DNA from 2 places in the Peptacetobacter sp. AB845 genome. Region 1 is predicted to be linked to the other one. Evidence: a T-box and tRNA genes for the amino acid it is inferred to sense, from the RefSeq annotation. Region 1 holds a T-box; the other holds one or more tRNA genes.
What was found. A T-box is a leader RNA that pairs with one kind of tRNA and senses whether it is charged. The one in region 1 lies ahead of thrS (threonine--tRNA ligase), so its partner is inferred to be a tRNA-Thr.

Region 1 (4,970 bases):
AGATAGAATAGCCGTTTGGAAAGGCGATATAACAAAAATAAAGGCTGATGCAATTGTAAATGATGCAAACAGTTCATTATTAGGAAATAGACAACCATTCCATAAAGGAGTAGATAGTAAAATTCATGCAGCAGCAGGGCCAAGACTTAGAGAAGACTGCAATACAATAATAGAAAAACAAGGACATATCGAATACGCGGGAGATGCTAAGATAACAAGAGCATACTGCCTACCTTCAAAATATGTTGTTCATACTGTAGGACCTGTTGTTTTAGGTGGAAACCCTAGTAAAGAGCATGAAAAACAGTTACTTCACTGTTATAAATCAGTTTTAAATACTGTAAAAGATATAGAAGATATAAAAACAATAGTATTCTGTGGTGTATCTACAGGATCTTCAGGTTATCCAAAAAAAGAAGCAGCACAACTTGCTGTAGATAGAGTTAGAATTTGGTTAAAAGAAAATCCTGAAAAAGACATAAAAGTTATATTTAATGTATATGACGATGAAGAAATGGAAAAATACTTAAAAGCTTTAGAAAGATAGTTTTCTTAAATTTTAAAAGTTATATCAAAGTGATATTATTTAAAGTTTTAGGATGCTAACTTTAAAGCCTTGTGATATTAACTTAAAATAATATTAAATAAAAACTAAAATATAATAGAATTAGATTAAACTTAGGGCAGTATGATTTTCGTACTGCCTTTTATTTTGAGGTGGTATATTATGAAATTTGTAGAAAGTCCATTTTGTTTTAATGGAAAATTAAAGACTTGCATAGTAGATGGAAGAATTACAGATGAATTAGAAAAAAATTTGTTAGATAGAGATATTAGAATAATGAAAACTCCAAAATGTGAAGATGTGTACAAAGCGATATCTCATCATCCAGATATACAATTTTTCAATTGTGGAAGGGGAAAAATAATAGTTTGTCCAAATCTTTATGAGGAGTATGTTGATATTTTAAGTGATTTTAATATAGATATTATAAAAGGTGAAAAAATTATTAGTAAAAAATATCCAAATGATATAGCGTATAATGTCTGTGTTGTAGGAAAATATGCAATACATAATTTCAATTATACTGATGAGGTAGTTTTAAAAGAGATTGATGATTGTGGGTATGAAAAAATAAATATAAAACAGGGGTATGCAAAGTGCTCTATATGTGTTGTTGACGATAAATCTATAATAACTTCGGATAGGGGAATTTTTGAGGAAATAAATAATAGTAGTGCGGATATAGATTGTCTACTTATACAAGAAGGAAATATAGATTTGTTTGACATGAATTATGGATTTATAGGGGGATGTAGTGGATTATTGTCTAAAAATGAGATAGGATTCTTAGGGGATATAGAAAAGCATCCTAATTTTGAAGAGATTAGAGATTTTTTAGCTAAAAGAGGAAAAAAAGTTGTATCTTTATCAAATAAAAAACTTATAGATTTGGGTTCAATAATTCCTATTTTGTTAGAATAGTAGATTTAAAATAAAATATAGATTAAAATAATTAAAGTGTTGAATAAAATAAACATAAAGGTATATAATTATATTCTGATATATATGTAGGAAATATTTATAGAAATTTAAATAAAAAATTTTAAAGAGGAAAGGAAGTCAGTTATGCATATCTTTTTAAGAATATTATTTATGGCGATTATAGGGGGAGTTATAGGGTATATTACAAACGTTGTTGCAATAAAAATGCTGTTTAAACCTTATGAGCCGATAAAAATACCACTTACTAACATAGAGATAATGGGGCTTATTCCAAAAAGAAGAGCTGAAATAGCAAAAAATGTAGCAGAAACAGTTAAAAGAGAATTACTTAGCGAAGATGATATATTCAATGGAATAATAAAGGATGAAGATAAAGAAGAAATAGCAAGTTATATAAATTCTAAAATAGGGAATATAATATCAGAAAAGGCGATATTTTTACCATCATCTTTAGTATCAAAAATCAACGGATATATATCAGATATAGTTGATAAAGAGGTTGGAAATGCGATAGATGAGCTTGGTAGTACTTTTGTAGAAAAGGCAAAAAATAGAGTAGATATAGAAAAAATTATAGAAGATAGAATAAATGAATTCGATATAGAATATATAGAAGAAATGACTGTTAGAATAGCTAAAAAAGAGTTAAAACATATAGAAGTTTTAGGTCTAATATTAGGATTTTTAATAGGTATAGTTCAGGGATTAATAACACTGATTATATAATATTTCAGAAAATTAAAAGCTTTATATTGAAATATGCAAAATGATGTGGTAGAATGAAATCAGAATTTTATATTAGCGATGAAAAGACCGAGTAGGATAAAGGTCGTCTTACAGAGAATTTGGGCCACCGGCTGAGAGCCTAAAAGAAATGAGTTATCTGAAAACTAGCTTGGAGCTGGATTTAGTAGCGAAAGTGAAAGTATCCGGGTGATTACCTTATAATCTTCAAGAGGGTGTTTTATATTTATAAATACCAACTTGGGTGGAACCGCGAGTATACTCGTCCCAGTTTTATGGGACGAGTTTTTTTATTTTCTATAAATTGCAAAATATAAAATCAATAAGTAAATTATTATTAATTAATATAAAGGGGAGGACAAAAGGAAATGATAAAAGTATCTTTAAAAAACGATGTAAGAGAATTTGAATCTGGCGTATCAGTTTTAGACGTTGCTAAATCAATAAGCGAAGGTCTTGCAAGAAGTATAGTTGCAGCTGAAGTAGACGGGGAAGTAGTTGGATTAGATACAGTATTAGACAAAGACTGTGCAGTTAATCTTTTAAAATTTGAAGATAAAGAAGGTAGAGAAGTATTTAGACATACTTCATCTCATATACTAGCTCAGGCTATAAAAAGATTATATCCAGAAGCTAAATTAGCTATAGGACCTGCTATAGATAATGGATTCTACTATGATATAGACTTAGAACATAGTTTAGTTCCAGAAGATCTTGAAGCTTTAGAAAAAGAAATGAAAAAAATAGCTAAAGAAGATTTAAAAATAGAAAGATTTGAACTTCCAAGAGAAGAAGCTATAAAATTAATGCAGGAAAAAGGTGAAGACTACAAAGTAGAATTAATAGAAGATTTACCTGAAGATGCAGTAATATCATTCTACAAACAGGGTGATTTCACAGATTTATGTGCTGGACCACACCTTCTTTCAACTAAGAAAGTAAAAGCAGTTAAACTTACAAGTGTAGCTGGTGCTTATTGGCGTGGAGACGAAAATAGAAAAATGCTTCAGAGAATATACGGTGTATCTTTCGAAAAAAATAAAGATCTTGAAGAACATTTACATATGTTAGAAGAAGCTAAGAAAAGAGACCACAGAAAATTAGGTAAAGAATTAGGATTATTCATGATACCTGAAGAAGGACCTGGATTCCCTCTAATGTTACCAAAAGGTATGGCTCTTAAAAATTCTTTATTAGAATACTGGAGAGAAGTACATAGAGCAGCTGAATACGTTGAAATAGAAACTCCAATAATATTAAATAGAAAATTATGGGAAACTTCAGGACATTGGTATCACTACAAAGAAAATATGTATACTGTAAAAATAGATGAAGAAGATTTCGCTATAAAACCAATGAACTGTCCAGGAGGAATGTTATACTACAAGAGCGAAATGCACTCTTACAGAGATTTCCCAATGAGAGTTGCTGAACTTGGTAGAGTTCATAGACACGAATTATCTGGAGCACTTCACGGATTAATGAGAGTTAGAGCATTCACTCAGGATGACGCTCATATATTCATGTTACCAGAACAGATAAGAGATGAAATAAAAGGTGTAATATCTTTAATAGATGGTATATATAAAACATTTGGATTTGAATATCACTTAGAATTATCTACTAGACCAGAAGATTCTATGGGTTCTGATGAAGAATGGGAAGCAGCAGAAAATGGTTTAAGAGGAGCTCTTGAAGAATTAAATCTTCCATTCGTTATAAATGAAGGAGATGGAGCATTCTACGGACCTAAGATAGACTTCCACTTAACTGACTGCATAGGAAGAACTTGGCAGTGTGGTACTATACAGCTAGATATGCAGCTTCCAAGACAGTTCGATGCTACTTACATAGGACAGGATGGAGAAAAACATAGACCAGTTATGATACACAGGGTTGCATTCGGAAGTATAGAAAGATTCATAGGAATACTTATAGAACAGTATGCTGGTAAATTCCCAGTTTGGTTAGCTCCAACTCAGGTTAAAATAATACCTATATCTGACAAATATGCTGATTATGCTGAAAAAGTTAGAAAAGAATTATTCAACAATGGATTAAGAGTTGAAGTTGACGGTAGAGTTGAAAAAGTTGGATTCAAGATAAGAGAAGCTCAGCTAGAAAAAGTTCCTTACATGATAATAGTAGGTGAAAAAGAAGAAGCTGAAAACAATGTTTCTGTAAGATCTAGAGATGAAGGTGAATTAGGTAATGTTGAATTAGCTAAATTCATAGAAGATGTACAGGCTAAAGTAAAATCAAGAGAAAATATAGTAATGGAATAAATTATTAAAGAGGCTGTTGCAATTAATGCAATGGCCTCTTTAAGTTAGTAATCACAATTATTTGCTCTCCAGTCCTCAGCGCCCTAATTATTATTTGAAAATATTTAAATGTATGGGGCGCTTGCGGAATTGTAGATGCAAATTAATTTGTGGTTACTAACTTAAATACCGATTGTAAAAACTTGCAACAGCAATCATTTATAACAGATATACTATTATAAAAAATAAAAGAAAGTGTTACAAAATTTTTCATGACACCATTATTTTATATGTTAGAAAGTCTGAAAATTATGAAATTAATACGAAATATTATTAGATGTAATATAAATATAATGACTGTTTAAATTTCTAATGATATACTATAGTAAATAGCAATGAAAATTTAATATTTTATGAAAAAAATTAAATAATATTAAAAAACTCTATATTATAGA
Region 2 (4,970 bases), 540 kb from region 1:
ATCAACATGCAAAGGATCAAACCGGTGCTGTTAAACCTCTAAAATATATAGAGGCTATTATTAGAAACTGGTACGATTCAAACCTTTATACTGTTAAAGATGTCGAGGATAGTTTTGCCGAAAGAAGCCAGAGATACTCAATGTATCGCATTGTTTTCAATGAACTCGGCTTTAGAAGGGAGCCTACTCGTGCAGAAAAAGAAGCTATGGATACATGGTTTGATGTGTATAATGCCGACATCGAGCTTGTACTTGAAGCTTGTTCAAAATGTAAAAATATATCCACTCCTTCAATATCTTATGTCAACGGAATAGTCAAGAATTGGGCTAATGAGGAAATACATACTCTTGCTGAGCTTAAAGCTGTTGAGGAGTTTAAACGGAAGGAAAAAGAAAAAGAACTAGAAAAACAAAAAGAGCAAAATGCTAAAAAATCGACTTATTCATATAACAGAAATATTTCTAAATCTCCTGTAAACCATAATAAATTTAAAAACTTTGAGGAAACAATTACAAAATATACTCCTGAACAACTTGAAGAAAAAATTAGAAAGAGTCAAGAAAAGAAATTTAAGTAACTTTATCTTTAGAAAGGATGAAATTATATGAAAGAGGAAAAAATTAGAGATATTCTCCTTAAATATCAACGAAGAAGAGATGATAATGAAGAAAAATTAGAAAAAAGGAAACGCTCTATTTATGAATCTCTTCCTGAAATAAAGAAAATAGACGATGAAATTGCAATGTCTGGTCTTAGACTTACAAAAGCTGTTTTAAAGGACACTAAGGCTAGAGAGGAAATTGTCTATGAATGTAAGCGTGAAATGGAAGAACTTGTTAATAGAAAAAAACAAATTTTAGCTGAAAATAGAATCCCAGAAAACTACCTTGAAATGCAGTACAACTGTCCTAAATGCAAAGATACAGGTTTCTTAAGTGGTGGTAAAAAGTGTACGTGCCTTAAACAAGCAATTATCAATGAAGCATATAAAATGTCAAATTTAAGTAGGGTTTTAGAAAAAGAGAACTTTGATAATTTTGATATAAATATATTCTCTGATGAAATTATAAAAGAAAAGAATATATCTCCAAAGCAAAATATTCTTAAAATTTTATCTGTGTGTGATTCTTTTGTAAATGAATTTGCAGAGGACAATAATGTAAATTTATTTTTCTATGGTGGAACAGGTTTAGGAAAAACTTACATGTGTAACTGCATAGCAAAAGCTTTGCTAGATCAAGGTTACAGCGTTATTTATCAGACCGCATTTAGAATACTTGAGATTTTAGAGAATTATAAATTTAGAAAAGATGAAGATTCTAGAATAAACGATGAAAATTATAAAAATCTTTTTGATTGCGATTTACTTATTATAGACGACTTAGGAACTGAGCTAAACAACTCGTTTACAAGTGGAGAAATTTTTAATATAGTAAATACTAGACTAATCTCTGGCAAAAAGACTATTATATCAACTAATCTAAGTCCTATGAAAACTGCGGAATTATATTCTCAGAGAACTTTTTCCAGAATCGTTGGAAACTTTAAGTTATTAGAGTTTCTTGGAAATGATTTACGTTGGGAATTTTAGAGAGAATAGGTTCTAATCGTTCTGGTTATTGGAAAATAAAAATATAAACAATAAAAAGTGCTGCGTAAGTATTTATACGACAGCACTTTATTTTATCATACAACTTTTATAAGTCTACCTCATCTCCAGGATTTAGTATAACTACCTCTGCATACTCTGCTCTCTTTTTAAATTTCTTAGGGTCTGCTTTTATTAAATCAAAAGTATCATAATGCATTGGTACTACTCTATCTGGCTTAATAAATTCACAAGCTCTTGCTGCGTCTTTTATATCCATTGTAAAGTTTCCACCTATTGGAAGAAATGCCAAGTCTATATTCTCATCTTCAAGAAGTTTCATATCCATTGTAAGACCTGTATCTCCAGCATGGTATAATTTCTTGCCATCAATTTCTATTAGAAATCCACAAGGGTTTCCTCCATAAAGCATATCATCTCCGTCTTCTATTCCTGAGCCATGAAGAGCTGGAGTCATTTTTACACTTACAAAATCAAAATTAAATTTTCCTCCTATATGCATAGAATGTACTTCTAAGCCCTTTTTAGTTAGGTAATGAGCTATTTCATGGTTAGCAATTACTGTAGCATCACATTTTTTAGCAAGCTCGATACAATCTCCCATATGATCTGAGTGTCCATGTGTTATAAATATATGAGTCAAATCGTTTAATTCATCAACTTTGATTGGACATAGTTCATTTCCTGTAATAAATGGATCTATAATAGCTTTAAATCCATATTTTTCTATTAATACTACTGAATGACCTAAAAATGTAACTTTCATAATTTATCCTCCAATAATTAATATTTTTTTCATTATATCACAAAAAAGAAGGACATCGCATAAATACATATGCAATATCCTTCATTTGTAATGATTATAATTTTGAGTAGTACTCTACCACTAATTCTTTAAAATATCTTTTCTTCGTAAAAAAGGGTAAAAAAAAATCCGGCCTAAATATCCAGATTTAAAGTATATATGGAGCTGGTGATAGGACTCGAACCTACAACCTGCTGATTACAAGTCAGCTGCTCTACCAATTGAGCCACACCAGCGTGTTCAGTTTTAATGGTGGGGTTAACAGGGCTCGAACCTGTGACCCCCTGCTTGTAAGGCAGATGCTCTCCCAGCTGAGCTATAACCCCACACTAAAAAATATTAATAAAAAAGATGGTGACCCGTAGGGGAATCGAACCCCTGTTACCACCGTGAAAGGGTGGTGTCTTAACCGCTTGACCAACGGGCCATGAAGTGGTGATCTATCCGCGATTCGAACGCGGGACACCTTGATTAAAAGTCAAGTGCTCTACCGACTGAGCTAATAGACCACATCCTGTATTTTTGAAGGTTTTTAATGTGTTCCCTCAACCACAAGTAATATTATATCTATAATATGCCTTCTCGTCAACACTTTTTTTTATTTTTTTTGCATAAATTTATTCAAAAAAGTTATCAACATTTATCAACAATTCACTTGTGGATATTGTTGATATCCTATTTGTTTATTTTTCAACATTTTATCTTTTAAACATAAAAATATCCACAGAAACCAAGGCTTACGAACCTATATTCTGTGGATATAAAACTTTATAAATCTTTTACTTTATCACCAAAACGCTGTATAGAACCCATCCAAACTAGCTCAACTGAGCCAGTTTCTCCGTGTCTATTTTTAGCAATTATTATTTCTGCTAGGTCTTTTTTCTCTGAATCTGAATGATAATATTCATCTCTATAAAGGAACATTACTATATCGGCATCCTGTTCTATAGCTCCAGATTCTCTTAAATCTGAAAGAACTGGTCTGTGGTCTGCTCTCTGCTCTGGTGCTCTTGATAACTGAGATAGTGCAACAACTGGGCAATCCAATTCCTTAGCTAGTATTTTAAGAGATCTAGATATTTTAGATATCTCCTGTTGTCTACTTTCATTCTTAGAATCACTTTCCATAAGCTGAAGGTAGTCTATCATAACTAAATCCAATCCCTGTTCCATTTTCAACTTTCTGCATTTAGATCTAAGCTCATTTATTTTTATACCAGGAGTATCATCTATAAATATTTTTGCGTCTGACATAACTGCCATAGCACTTATTATCCTAGGCCAGTCTGCATCATTTAATGTACCTGTTTTCATTTTCTTAAGCTCTACATTTGATTGAGCTGCTATCATTCTTTGAGCAAGCTGCTCCTTAGACATTTCCAAACTGAATACTGCAACCGAAGCATTTCCTTTTATTGCTGCATTTTGTACTAAATTAAGTGCAAATGCGGTTTTACCCATAGCAGGTCTTGCAGCAACTAGTATTAAGTCTGTTCTCTGTAGTCCATTTATTTTTTTATTTAAATCCTTAAATCCTGTCGTTACTCCTGTTACATCGCTTTTGTTAGAGTATATAGACTCTATCATATCGTACGTATCCATAAGTACTTGATTTATAGGTTTAAAATCATCGCTTGTTCTTTCCTGAGAAATATCGAATATCTTTTTTTCAGCAAAATCTAGTACATCCTCAGCATTTTCTCCACTTCCATACCCTAAATTTATTATGTCGTTGGAAGCTTTAATAAGCTGTCTAAGTACTGATTTTTCTTTTACTATTTCTGCATAATATTTTACATTCGATGTAGTAGGAACTATTGTAGATAAGCTTGTTAAATATGTTACTCCACCTATATCATCTAGGTAACCTCTTTTTCTAAGCTCATCCGTCAATGTTACCATATCTATAGGTTCATTCTTGTTGTTCAGAGCCATCATACTCTCATATATAATTCTATGTGCATCTTTATAGAAATCTGTTGGAGTTATTGTCTCTGCTACTGTGATTATAGCGTCTTTATCAAGCAGGATTGAACCTAGAATAGACTGCTCTGATTCGACACTATGAGGTGGTATTCTGGTTATATCTGCCATTTTTCTACCCTATCTTATTTATTTTTTTCTTTAACATCTACTCTTATGTTAGTAGTTACTTTTGGATGTATTTTTATTTCTACTCTTCTTGATCCTAAAACTCTTATTGGTTCATCAAGATTTATTTTTCTTTTATCTATAGTTATACCTTTCTGTTTTTTAAGCTGTTCTGCTATTTCTTTAGAAGTTATTGAACCGAATAATCTTCCGCCATCTCCAGCTTTAGTGTATATTTCTATGTTTATTTCTTCCATCTGTTTTCCAAGAAGTACTGCTTCATCATATTCTTTCTGAGCGTGGAATTCCTGTGATTTCTGTTTTTCTTTTAATTCTTTTATATTTCCTGCATCTGCCTGTACAGCCATTTTTTTAGGGAATAAGAAGTTTCTTGCATAACCATCACTAACTTCTTTCATTTCTCCTTTTTTACCTGTACCTTTTACATCTTTTAATAATAT

Region 2: it has a tRNA-Thr gene. The T-box ahead of thrS (threonine--tRNA ligase) is inferred to sense a tRNA for this amino acid. The anticodon was not compared.

The regions. Positions count from the first base shown of each region.
Region 1 is NZ_CP180001.1:2,502,591-2,507,560, reverse strand. It holds gene ACK2WO_RS11765 (protein-ADP-ribose hydrolase) at 1-547, shown strand, start outside; gene ACK2WO_RS11760 (DUF6873 family GME fold protein) at 728-1,486, shown strand; gene ACK2WO_RS11755 (DUF445 domain-containing protein) at 1,631-2,233, shown strand; T-box leader at 2,303-2,524, shown strand; gene thrS (threonine--tRNA ligase) at 2,620-4,536, shown strand.
Region 2 is NZ_CP180001.1:498,217-503,186, reverse strand. It holds gene ACK2WO_RS02570 (DnaD domain protein) at 1-578, shown strand, start outside; gene ACK2WO_RS02565 (ATP-binding protein) at 606-1,592, shown strand; gene ACK2WO_RS02560 (metal-dependent hydrolase) at 1,699-2,376, opposite strand; tRNA gene ACK2WO_RS02555 (tRNA-Thr) at 2,576-2,651, opposite strand; tRNA gene ACK2WO_RS02550 (tRNA-Val) at 2,666-2,741, opposite strand; tRNA gene ACK2WO_RS02545 (tRNA-Glu) at 2,768-2,842, opposite strand; tRNA gene ACK2WO_RS02540 (tRNA-Lys) at 2,849-2,924, opposite strand; gene dnaB (replicative DNA helicase) at 3,184-4,512, opposite strand; gene rplI (50S ribosomal protein L9) at 4,527-4,970, opposite strand, start outside.